DNA from 2 places in the Acidovorax sp. PRC11 genome. Region 1 is predicted to be linked to the other one. Evidence: riboswitches for the same ligand, from Rfam matches in the RefSeq annotation. Region 1 holds a riboswitch; the other holds the start of a gene.
What was found. Region 1 has a riboswitch for glycine ahead of Q9R47_RS21320 (D-amino acid dehydrogenase). Riboswitches for the same ligand answer to the same signal wherever they lie in the genome.
Positions count from the first base shown of each region.

Region 1 (4,205 bases):
ACGGCGAGCCCGCGCTCGACGTGCTGCTGCGCACGCTCGGCATCACGCTGGAGGGCGATCCGCAGCCCGCGCTGCGGGCGCTGCGCGCGACGCTGGCGGGGCTGGTGGACGAGGGCGCGCGGCCCACGGGTCGCACGGGCCACTTCGGGACGGACGTGCGCGTGCGGCACCTCGTGGGGCTCGATCCGATGCGCCAGGGCGTGGCGCTCGCCGACAAGGTGGAAGAGGGCATGCAGCTCGCGTTCTGCCAGCGCAACGTGGCGGCGGCGCGCGCCGACCTGATGCGCATCTGCGCGGAGATCCGCGAAGAGCTGGCGCCGGAGGCGGAGCCGGCCGCGCCGCCGCCGCTGGCCGGCAGCGAGCGCGCGGCGCTCATGCAGGCGCTGGCGAATGCCACCGACGGCATGCCCGAGCGCACGATCGCGGGCGCGATCTACGTGAGCTGCTCGGGCCGCGGCGGCCCGCATTTCGGCGGGCCGGGGGCCGAGCTGCAGATCGTGCGGCACGCCCTGGGCGACGTGCCGCTGGTGGGGTTCTTCGCCGGCGGCGAGATCGCCCACCACCGGCTCTACGGCTACACGGGCGTGCTCACCGTGTTCACCTGCGACGGCCTGCCCGCCAGCCGCTGACCCGCCGGCCCCTCAGGCCAGCGCCGGCACGGCGGCGGTGCCGCGCGGCATGCCGGTGAAGGCGAAATCGACCTCGGGCACGAGGCCGCTCACGATGTCGGCGATCGCGCGGCCGGAACCGCAGGCATGCGTCCAGCCGAGCGTGCCGTGGCCGGTGTTGAGAAACAGGTTGGGCAGCTTGGTGCGTCCGATCAGCGGCACGTTGCTCGGCGTCGCAGGGCGCAGGCCGGACCAGAACCGCGCCTGCGCGGTGTCGCCCGCGCCGGGGAAGAGCTGCTCCACGCGCCGCACGATGGCCTCGCAGCGCACCGGGTTCAGGTCGCGGCCGTAGCCGTTCAGTTCGGCCGTCCCGGCGATGCGCATCACGTCGCGCGCCGGCTGGCCATCCTGCGCGGGGCGCGTGTAGCGCGAGAAGACCAGCTTGTATTCGTCGTCCGTCAGGCTCACCTCGTAGGCCGCGGCGGGGTCGCGCACCGGGATCGTGGCCGAATAGCCCTTGGCCGGGTAGATCGGCAGGCGCAGGCCCAGCGGCTCCGCCAGCAGCGGGCTGAACGAGCCCATGGCGAGCACGTAGGCGTCGCTGCGCACGCGCTCGTAGCGGCCTTCTGCGTCGGTGATCTCGACATGGTCGATGGCGCCGCCCGCGGTGCGCAGCGCGGTGACGTGGCAGCCCATGCGGAAGCGCACGCCATGGGCTTCGGCGACCTGCGCCAGCGCGCGCGTGAAGGCATTGGCGTCGCCCGATTCGTCCTCGGCCGTGTAGGTGGCGCCGGCCAGCCGGGGGCGGATGGCGGCGAGGGCCGGCTCCAGCCGCACGGCCTCGTCGGCGCTGACCACGCGGCGCTCGCAGCCGAGCGCGCGCATCTGCTCTGCGGGTGCGAGGGCGGCGTCGAACTCTTTCTGGCTGGTGTAGAAGTGCAGGATACCCTGCGTGCGCTGGTCGTACTGCAGGCCCATGTCGCGGCGCAGCTGCTGCAGCGTGGCGCGGCTGTAGGTGCCCAGGCGCACGATCTGCTCGATGTTGTGGCGCGTGCGCGCCGGCGTGCATTCGCGCAGGAACTGCAGGCCCCAGAGCCACTGTCGTGCATCCGCGCGCAGGCGGAACAGCAGCGGGGCATCTTCCTTGCCCAGCCACTGCAGCAGCTTCAGCGGAGCGCCGGGATTGGCCCAGGGCTCGGCGTGGCTCACCGAGATCTGCCCGCCGTTGGCGAAGCTGGTTTCCGCGCCGGGCGTGGCTTGGCGGTCGATGACGGTCACTTCGTGGCCGAGCTGGCGCAGGAAATGGGCGGAGGTGGTGCCGAGCAGGCCGGCGCCGAGGACGGTAACGCGCATGGTTCGAATGCCTTTCCATGCGGACCGGACCACGGCGGCAGGAACACGCCGCACGGCGATGCCGCGCGAGGCTCCCATGCCGCGGGCGGGCCCGCATCGGGGGGCCGGGCCCTGCGGCGGCGGGTGCTGGGGTGCGTGCCATCGGATGGCGAACAGCAACCTATGGCCGCAAGGCCTGGCTGCCGCTCCCCCTGTCCTCGGTACCTGAGAGATTCACCCTGCGCGACCGCCGCGCGGGGTTTGCTCCTTCGGTGCGCCACGTGGCGTGGCGGCTCTCCAGACGGCTGTGTGGTGGTGCAGTACGGGACCTGAGCGTGTATGGGAGTTTGCGCCTTCGGTGGAACGTCGGCGGTGCCGGCCGTTCGCTCTCCTGCGGGGCGGATCGTAACAGCGAAGCCGCGCGGCGCAAAGCAAAAGCGCCTGGACGCCGCGGCGGCGGGCCGTCAGCCGGCGGATGGGAAGACGGCTTCGCCGAGGTTCAGCATCAGCCGGTTGGCCCAGGCGAACAGCGCGGCGGCGTGCAGCGCGTCGAGGATTTCCAGGTCCGACAGGCCCGCGGCGCGCAGCGGGGCCAGGTGCTGCGGACCGAAGCCGCCGGGCGTGCGCGTGAGCGCGGCGCTGGCCTGCACGATGGCGCGCTCGCGCGGGTTCGTGCCGGCGGTGTCGGGGTCTTCGAAGATCTGCGCCATCACGTCGTTGCGCTTGGCCAGTTGCTCGAAGCGCTGCGCATGCACCGAGGCGCAGTACACGCAGCCGTTCACGCGCGACACCACGGTGCTGGCCACCTCGCGCTCCGCGCGGTTCAGGCCGCCGGGCGCGTACATGATCGCGTTGAAGGCCTGCGAGCGCTCGGACAGCACCTGGGGCTGGTGCACCAGCAGCAGGTAGAAATCCGATGTGCGGGCCTTGGGGTGGCTGAGGTCGAGTACCGCCTGTTGTTCGGTGCTGGCCTGCTGCGGATCGACCACGGGCAGCCAGGCCTTCCAGTCCAGCGTCTCGCTCGTGTAGCCCGCCACGCGCAGCGGCTGGCCGGGCGGGGGCAGGTTGGCGGGATGGACGAAGGGGGCGTCGCTGGCGAACGGCGCGGACGTCGACGTGCCCGGGTCGCCGCTCGCCTCGGGGGCGTGCAGGGCATCGAGGGCGGCCACGCCGGCCACCACGCGCAGCTGGTAGGTCACGAAGCCCACGAGCTGCGCGATGAGGACGGCATCCGGCGTGGAGAGGCCCGCGGCCGGCAGCGCGAGCAGTGCATCGCGGTCGCTGCGTGCGGGCTCCAGAGCCAGCGTGCGTGCGAAGCGCGCGGCGGCCTGCAGGCGCGGCTCTGCATCGCCGAAGCCCGGGATGCCGGCCACGTCGCTGGCTTCGCCGGTGTCGTCCAGCAGGGCCTGCAGCGCGGGTGGCACGGGGGCGCCGGCCGTTTCCAGGCGGGTGCGGTAGTGCGCGGCCAGGGCCGGCACGCCGCTCACGCGCGCCACGTCGTGCGCGATCGCCAGCCGCTCGGCCGGAGTGAAGGCGCCGGGCAGGGTGCCGGCGAAGAGCGCTTCCTCGCAGGCCTGCGTGGCCGTGGCGACTTTGTCGCGCTCGTGGCGTACCGCATAGGCGGAGCGGCCCGGCGCCAGGCCGGCGGCCTGGTCGATGGTGTCGTGGGAGGGTGGGGGTGCAATAGTGCTCGGCGTGGTCATGTCGTGGGAGGGGGAATGCGGTCGTTGAGGAAGGCACCGCGCTCGCGGTGCCGCGTCGGGCCCGGGTGTCAGCGGGCGGGGGCGGCAGTGGAGCCGGAAGGCGCTGGCGCGGAAGAGGAGGGCGCAGCCGCGCCCGCCGGCGCGATGACGCGCTGCGCGGTGTCCGCGGGCGTCCACTCGTCGCCCAGCAGTTCGGGCTCGGCATAGGCCTGCAGCGCCGCGAAATGGTGCTCCACGTCCTCGCGGTAGAACAGGCCTGCGAGCCCGCCGGCCAGGCGCCGTGCGCCGTCGCTGATGGCGGGGATGTCGCCCGAGATGGTGCCGTGCGAGAGCGCGGCGGGGTAGCAGAAGCAGTGGATGCGGTCCAGGCCCGGGCAGTCGCCGGGCACCTTCTCCTGGAACTCGAACAGCGGCCCCAGGTCCGGCGAGTCGCGCAGTTCCGCGTCCTCCTCGCCGGGCGGCGGCGTGTAGCGCGTGCCCCAGGTGCGCACGTGCGGCGCGATGGCAGTGAACTCGGGCTTTTGCTGCCAGTCGATCGCGAAGCCGGTGGAGAGGATCAGGA
Region 1 covers NZ_JAUZUQ010000026.1:7,601-11,805, reverse strand. The annotation lists gene Q9R47_RS21325 (FIST N-terminal domain-containing protein) at 1-629, shown strand, start outside; gene Q9R47_RS21320 (D-amino acid dehydrogenase) at 642-2,039, opposite strand; glycine riboswitch at 2,143-2,251, opposite strand; glycine riboswitch at 2,258-2,335, opposite strand; gene Q9R47_RS21315 (peroxidase-related enzyme) at 2,405-3,643, opposite strand; gene Q9R47_RS21310 (NAD(P)/FAD-dependent oxidoreductase) at 3,712-4,205, opposite strand, start outside.

Region 2 (4,205 bases), on a different contig from region 1:
TCGAAGCGATCGCCTTCAGTTCCGCGAGCGCGGCCGCTTCGGTCGCGGCGGGCGGAAGCTCCATCGGCTCGGTGCGGGCGATGGAGGCCGGAACGATGCCGCCCACCAGCGCCGCGCGCGATGCCTCGCCGATGACCGAGAGCATGCGCTCCTCGTCCGCGGCATCGATGCCGATGTGGCGGGGCTGGAATTCGGCGGCGTTTTCGAGCGCGGAGAGCGGCGGCAGGGTGGACGTGGGCATGGGAGGGATCCCGGTCAGCGGAAGGAGGGGGGAAAAAGGAAAAGGGGTGCGGTGCACCGGCAGGTGCGCACCGCGGCGGGCGGGGGGCAGCGCCGCCCGCCGCGAGAGCCGGTCAGGCGTTCTTGGAGAACTCGGTGTAGGCCGTCTCGTCCATGAGCGCGTCGAGCTGCGACGCATCGGACAGGCGCACCTTGAAGAACCAGCCATCGCCCAGCGGCGCGCTGTTGGCGAGCGACGGATCGGCGCGCAGCGCCTCGTTCACCTCGACGATTTCGCCGGACACGGGCATGTACACGTCGGCGGCTGCCTTCACGGACTCGACCACACCGGCCACTTCGCCCTGGGCGAAGGTCTTGCCCACTTCGGGCAGATCGACGAACACCACGTCGCCGAGCGCGTCCTGCGCATGGACGGTGATGCCGACGACGGCGGCGCCCGTGTCGGCGCTGTTGATCCACTCGTGGTCGCGGGAGAATTTGACGGTCATGGGGGGCTCCTGGAAGAAAGGGTCCGCGGAAAAAGGCGGCGGGGAAAACGAAAAAAGGGTGGTGCGGCCCTGGAAGGGGCACGCGATGGCGACTGTAGCCGCGGCCGGCAGGCCTCGGGCGCGGACTGCGGCGCGCCGCGGTCAGCCGCGGTGGTAGCGGGCCGGCAGGAAGGGCATGGGGCTGACTTCCATCGGCACCGCCTTGCCGCGCACGATCGCGTGGACCACCGTGCCGGCGGCTGCGAACCCGGGCGCCACATAGCCCATGGCGACGGGCTGGTTCACGCTCGGGCCCAGCAGGCCACTGGTCACTTCGCCGATGGCCACGCCGTCAATGCTCTGCAGGGGCGTGTGCTCGCGCACGGGCACGCGCTCGCGCGCCACCAGGCCCACGCGGCGGCGCTTCAGCAGCGCCGGGTCGTCGATCTGCGCGAGCACCTTGTCGGCGCCCGGGAAGCCGCCCGCGCGCGCGCCGCCGGTGCGCCGCACCTTCTGGATCGCCCAGTTCAGCGCGGCCTCGGGAGGCGTGGTGGTGGTGTCGATGTCGTTGCCGTAGAGGCACAGGCCGGCTTCGAGCCGCAGCGAATTGCGCGCGCCGAGACCGATCGGCTTCACCTCGGGCTGCGCGAGCAGTGCGCGCGCCAGCGCCTCGGCCTGGGCGGCCGGGACGGAGATCTCGAAGCCGTCCTCACCCGTGTAGCCGCTGCGTGTCACGTAGCAGTCGCAGCCGGCGATCTCGAAGCGCCCGCCGGTCATGAACACCAGCGATGCCGTGCCCGGCGCGAGCCGCGCGAGCGCCGCGGCGGCCTGCGGGCCCTGCAGGGCGAGCAGGGCCTGGTCGGGCAGGGGAATGACTTCGCAGCGTCCGCCGATGCGCTCCTGGATGTGGGCGATGTCGCCGGCCTTGCAGGCACCGTTCACGATCACGAACAGGTCGTCGCCGCGGTTCACGAACATCAGGTCGTCGATGATGCCGCCCTCGTCGTTCAGCAGCAAGCCGTAGCGCTGCTTGTGGAGGCCGAGGCCGATCACGTCCACGGGGATCAGCGTCTCGAAGGCCGCGGCGGCATCGGGGCCGACGAGGCGCAGCTGGCCCATGTGGGAGACGTCGAACAGGCCGGCCGCCTGCCGCGTGTGCAGGTGCTCGGCCATCAGTCCGGCGGGGTACTGCACGGGCATGGAATAGCCGGCGAAGGGCACCATGCGGGCCCCGAGTTCGAGGTGCAGCGCGTGCAGCGGCGTGGTGTGCAGGGGGGCGGATTCGGCGGACATGGGCGGAGCGGCCTTTCGGGCGAGCGGGGACGGACGACGCGCGTGCCGCCATCGAAGCGCCACGCCTGTGCCCGCTGTCCGCTTTACCTGAGAGATTCACCACGCCGTGCGCGCGGCCTGGGGGCGGCGCGTGGCGGGCTTGCTCCTTCGGTGGGCCTGCCGTGCAGGGCAGGCCTCTCTCCAGCCGGGGAAACGCCCGCATCCCTGCGGGCGCCTTGCCAGTCCTTTTGCCTGAGCGTTCGGGATTCCCTGCGCCTTCGGCGGCGCCGGCCACCCGTTGCGGGCGCGGCGCTCTCTCCTGACCCGGCGGATTCTAACGGCTGTGCGGCGGCCCTGCGGCGAAGTTCGTCCGTGCCCGGGTTCTGGCGCCACGTGCCTGTCTCGGCGCCGCGTGGAGGAGCACCGTGTGATGGGGTGCCAAGCGCCCCGGGCCGGCGGTAACCGGCCGGGGCCTTGCCATTCGCCTGGCGCCCCGGTGGAGGCGCCCTGTGGGAACGATTGTGCCGGTGGAGTGGCCGACGAATTTTTCGAATTTCTGCAGGTCCGCATGTTCCGCAGAAAAATCTTCTGCCTAACCGGCTTTGCCGGCAGAATGCATCCATGGATCGCATCGACCGAAAAATTCTGGCCGTGCTGCAGGACGACGCCCGCGCGAGCCTGCAGGAGATCGGCCAGGCCGTGGGCCTGAGCCCCTCGCCGTGCTGGGGCCGCATCCGCAAGATGGAAGAGGCCGGGGTGATCGAGGGCTACACCGTGCGCCTCAACGCCCAGGCGCTCGACCTCGCCGACACCGTGCTCGTGCAGGTCACGCTCGACAGCCATTCCGACAATACGCTGGAGAAGTTCGGCGAAACGCTCGCGAGCATTCCCGAGGTGATCGAGGCGCACCTCGTCTCCGGCGATTACGACTACCTGCTGCGCGTGGTCGTGAAGGACACGCGCGACTACGAGCGCCTGCTGCGCGAGAAGCTCTACAAGATCAAGGGCATCCGCCACAGCCGGTCGAGCTTCGTGCTGCGCACGCTCAAGAAGGCGGACCTGCCGCTGCGCGCGGACTGAGCGGCGCTGCCGCTGCCGCTGCCGCCTGGCGCGGAATGCCGGTGACCGTGGCCGGCATGGGTGTGCGCACGGCGCGCCGGAAGATCGAGGGCGGCACGCCCGTGTGCTCCTTGAAGAACCGCGAGAAGTTGCTGGGTGCGGAGAAGCCGAGGTCGAGCGCCACGTCGGTCAGCGGCGCGCCCAGGCCCACACGGCGCATCGCTTCCTCGACCCGCACTGCGCTCCAGAAGACCTGTGGCGTGGTGTTGAGCTGGTCGCGGAACAGCGCGAAGAAGTGCGCGCGGGAAAGCCCCACCCGGGCCGCGATCTCGTCCACCGTCGCCTTGCTGGAGACGTGCTCGCGCATGTGGGCGATGGCGTTGCGCAAGCGGGCGTCGAGCGACGCGCCCACGCCGATGCAGGGCCGGCGCTCCGCCTCCCCCGCGGCGCTCGTGGCCGCCACCAGCAATTCCTCCACCCGGTCGTCGATGTCCGCAGGGGCCGCCTGCGCGGAGAGGATGAGGTCCAGCACCTGCCAGCAGGCCCTGCGCAGCGCGCCGTCGATGTGCAGCCGTGGCGATGCGAAGCGGAAGCCCCGCCCCGCGGCGGCAGCGCGCTCCTGCAGCCAGTCGTGGCGCACCATGAACGCCAGAAACACCGCGGATTCGCCATCGCCGTGCAGCGCCAGGTCGTGCGACTCGAACGCGTTCACACCGAGGGCGGTGTCCTCGCCGTAGTCCACCTGCTGCGTTCCTACGCGCGCGGTGGCGCGCGTTCCGCCCAGCCAGAAGGCGAGCTGTGCCTCGGAGTGTGCATGCGGCACGAGGTCCGCGCGCAGCTCCAGCACGACGGCCGTGCCGAATGCCCCTTCGTGTAACGCATATGCCTCCGCCATGTGCTGCTCCGACCATCGATGGCGGGATTCTCCGGCCGCGCAGCGGCCGGGTTGGCCCCCACCCGGGTATCTCCTTAGGACGCGATCAGACTGTTTGATATGTCGCGCGACGGCGCGATAAGCGCGCGCGGGGGCGAACCCATAAATTGGGAACCGGGCGCGCACTGCACCGGCAACCGCCGCGGTGCAGGCGCACCGATACGCAACCCTCTCTGGAGCAAGAAACCATGCGCCTTGCCGCTTTCATCGTGGACGGGCTTCCCGCGGTCGGA
Region 2 covers NZ_JAUZUQ010000001.1:86,297-90,501, reverse strand. The annotation lists gene gcvP (aminomethyl-transferring glycine dehydrogenase) at 1-241, opposite strand, end outside; gene gcvH (glycine cleavage system protein GcvH) at 354-728, opposite strand; gene gcvT (glycine cleavage system aminomethyltransferase GcvT) at 870-2,000, opposite strand; glycine riboswitch at 2,065-2,194, opposite strand; glycine riboswitch at 2,214-2,311, opposite strand; gene Q9R47_RS00395 (Lrp/AsnC family transcriptional regulator) at 2,601-3,059, shown strand; gene Q9R47_RS00390 (AraC family transcriptional regulator) at 3,025-3,933, opposite strand; gene Q9R47_RS00385 (fumarylacetoacetate hydrolase family protein) at 4,161-4,205, shown strand, end outside.
Region 2: it holds a riboswitch for glycine, as region 1 does, so the genes downstream of both, gcvT (glycine cleavage system aminomethyltransferase GcvT) here and Q9R47_RS21320 (D-amino acid dehydrogenase) in region 1, are expected to answer to the same signal.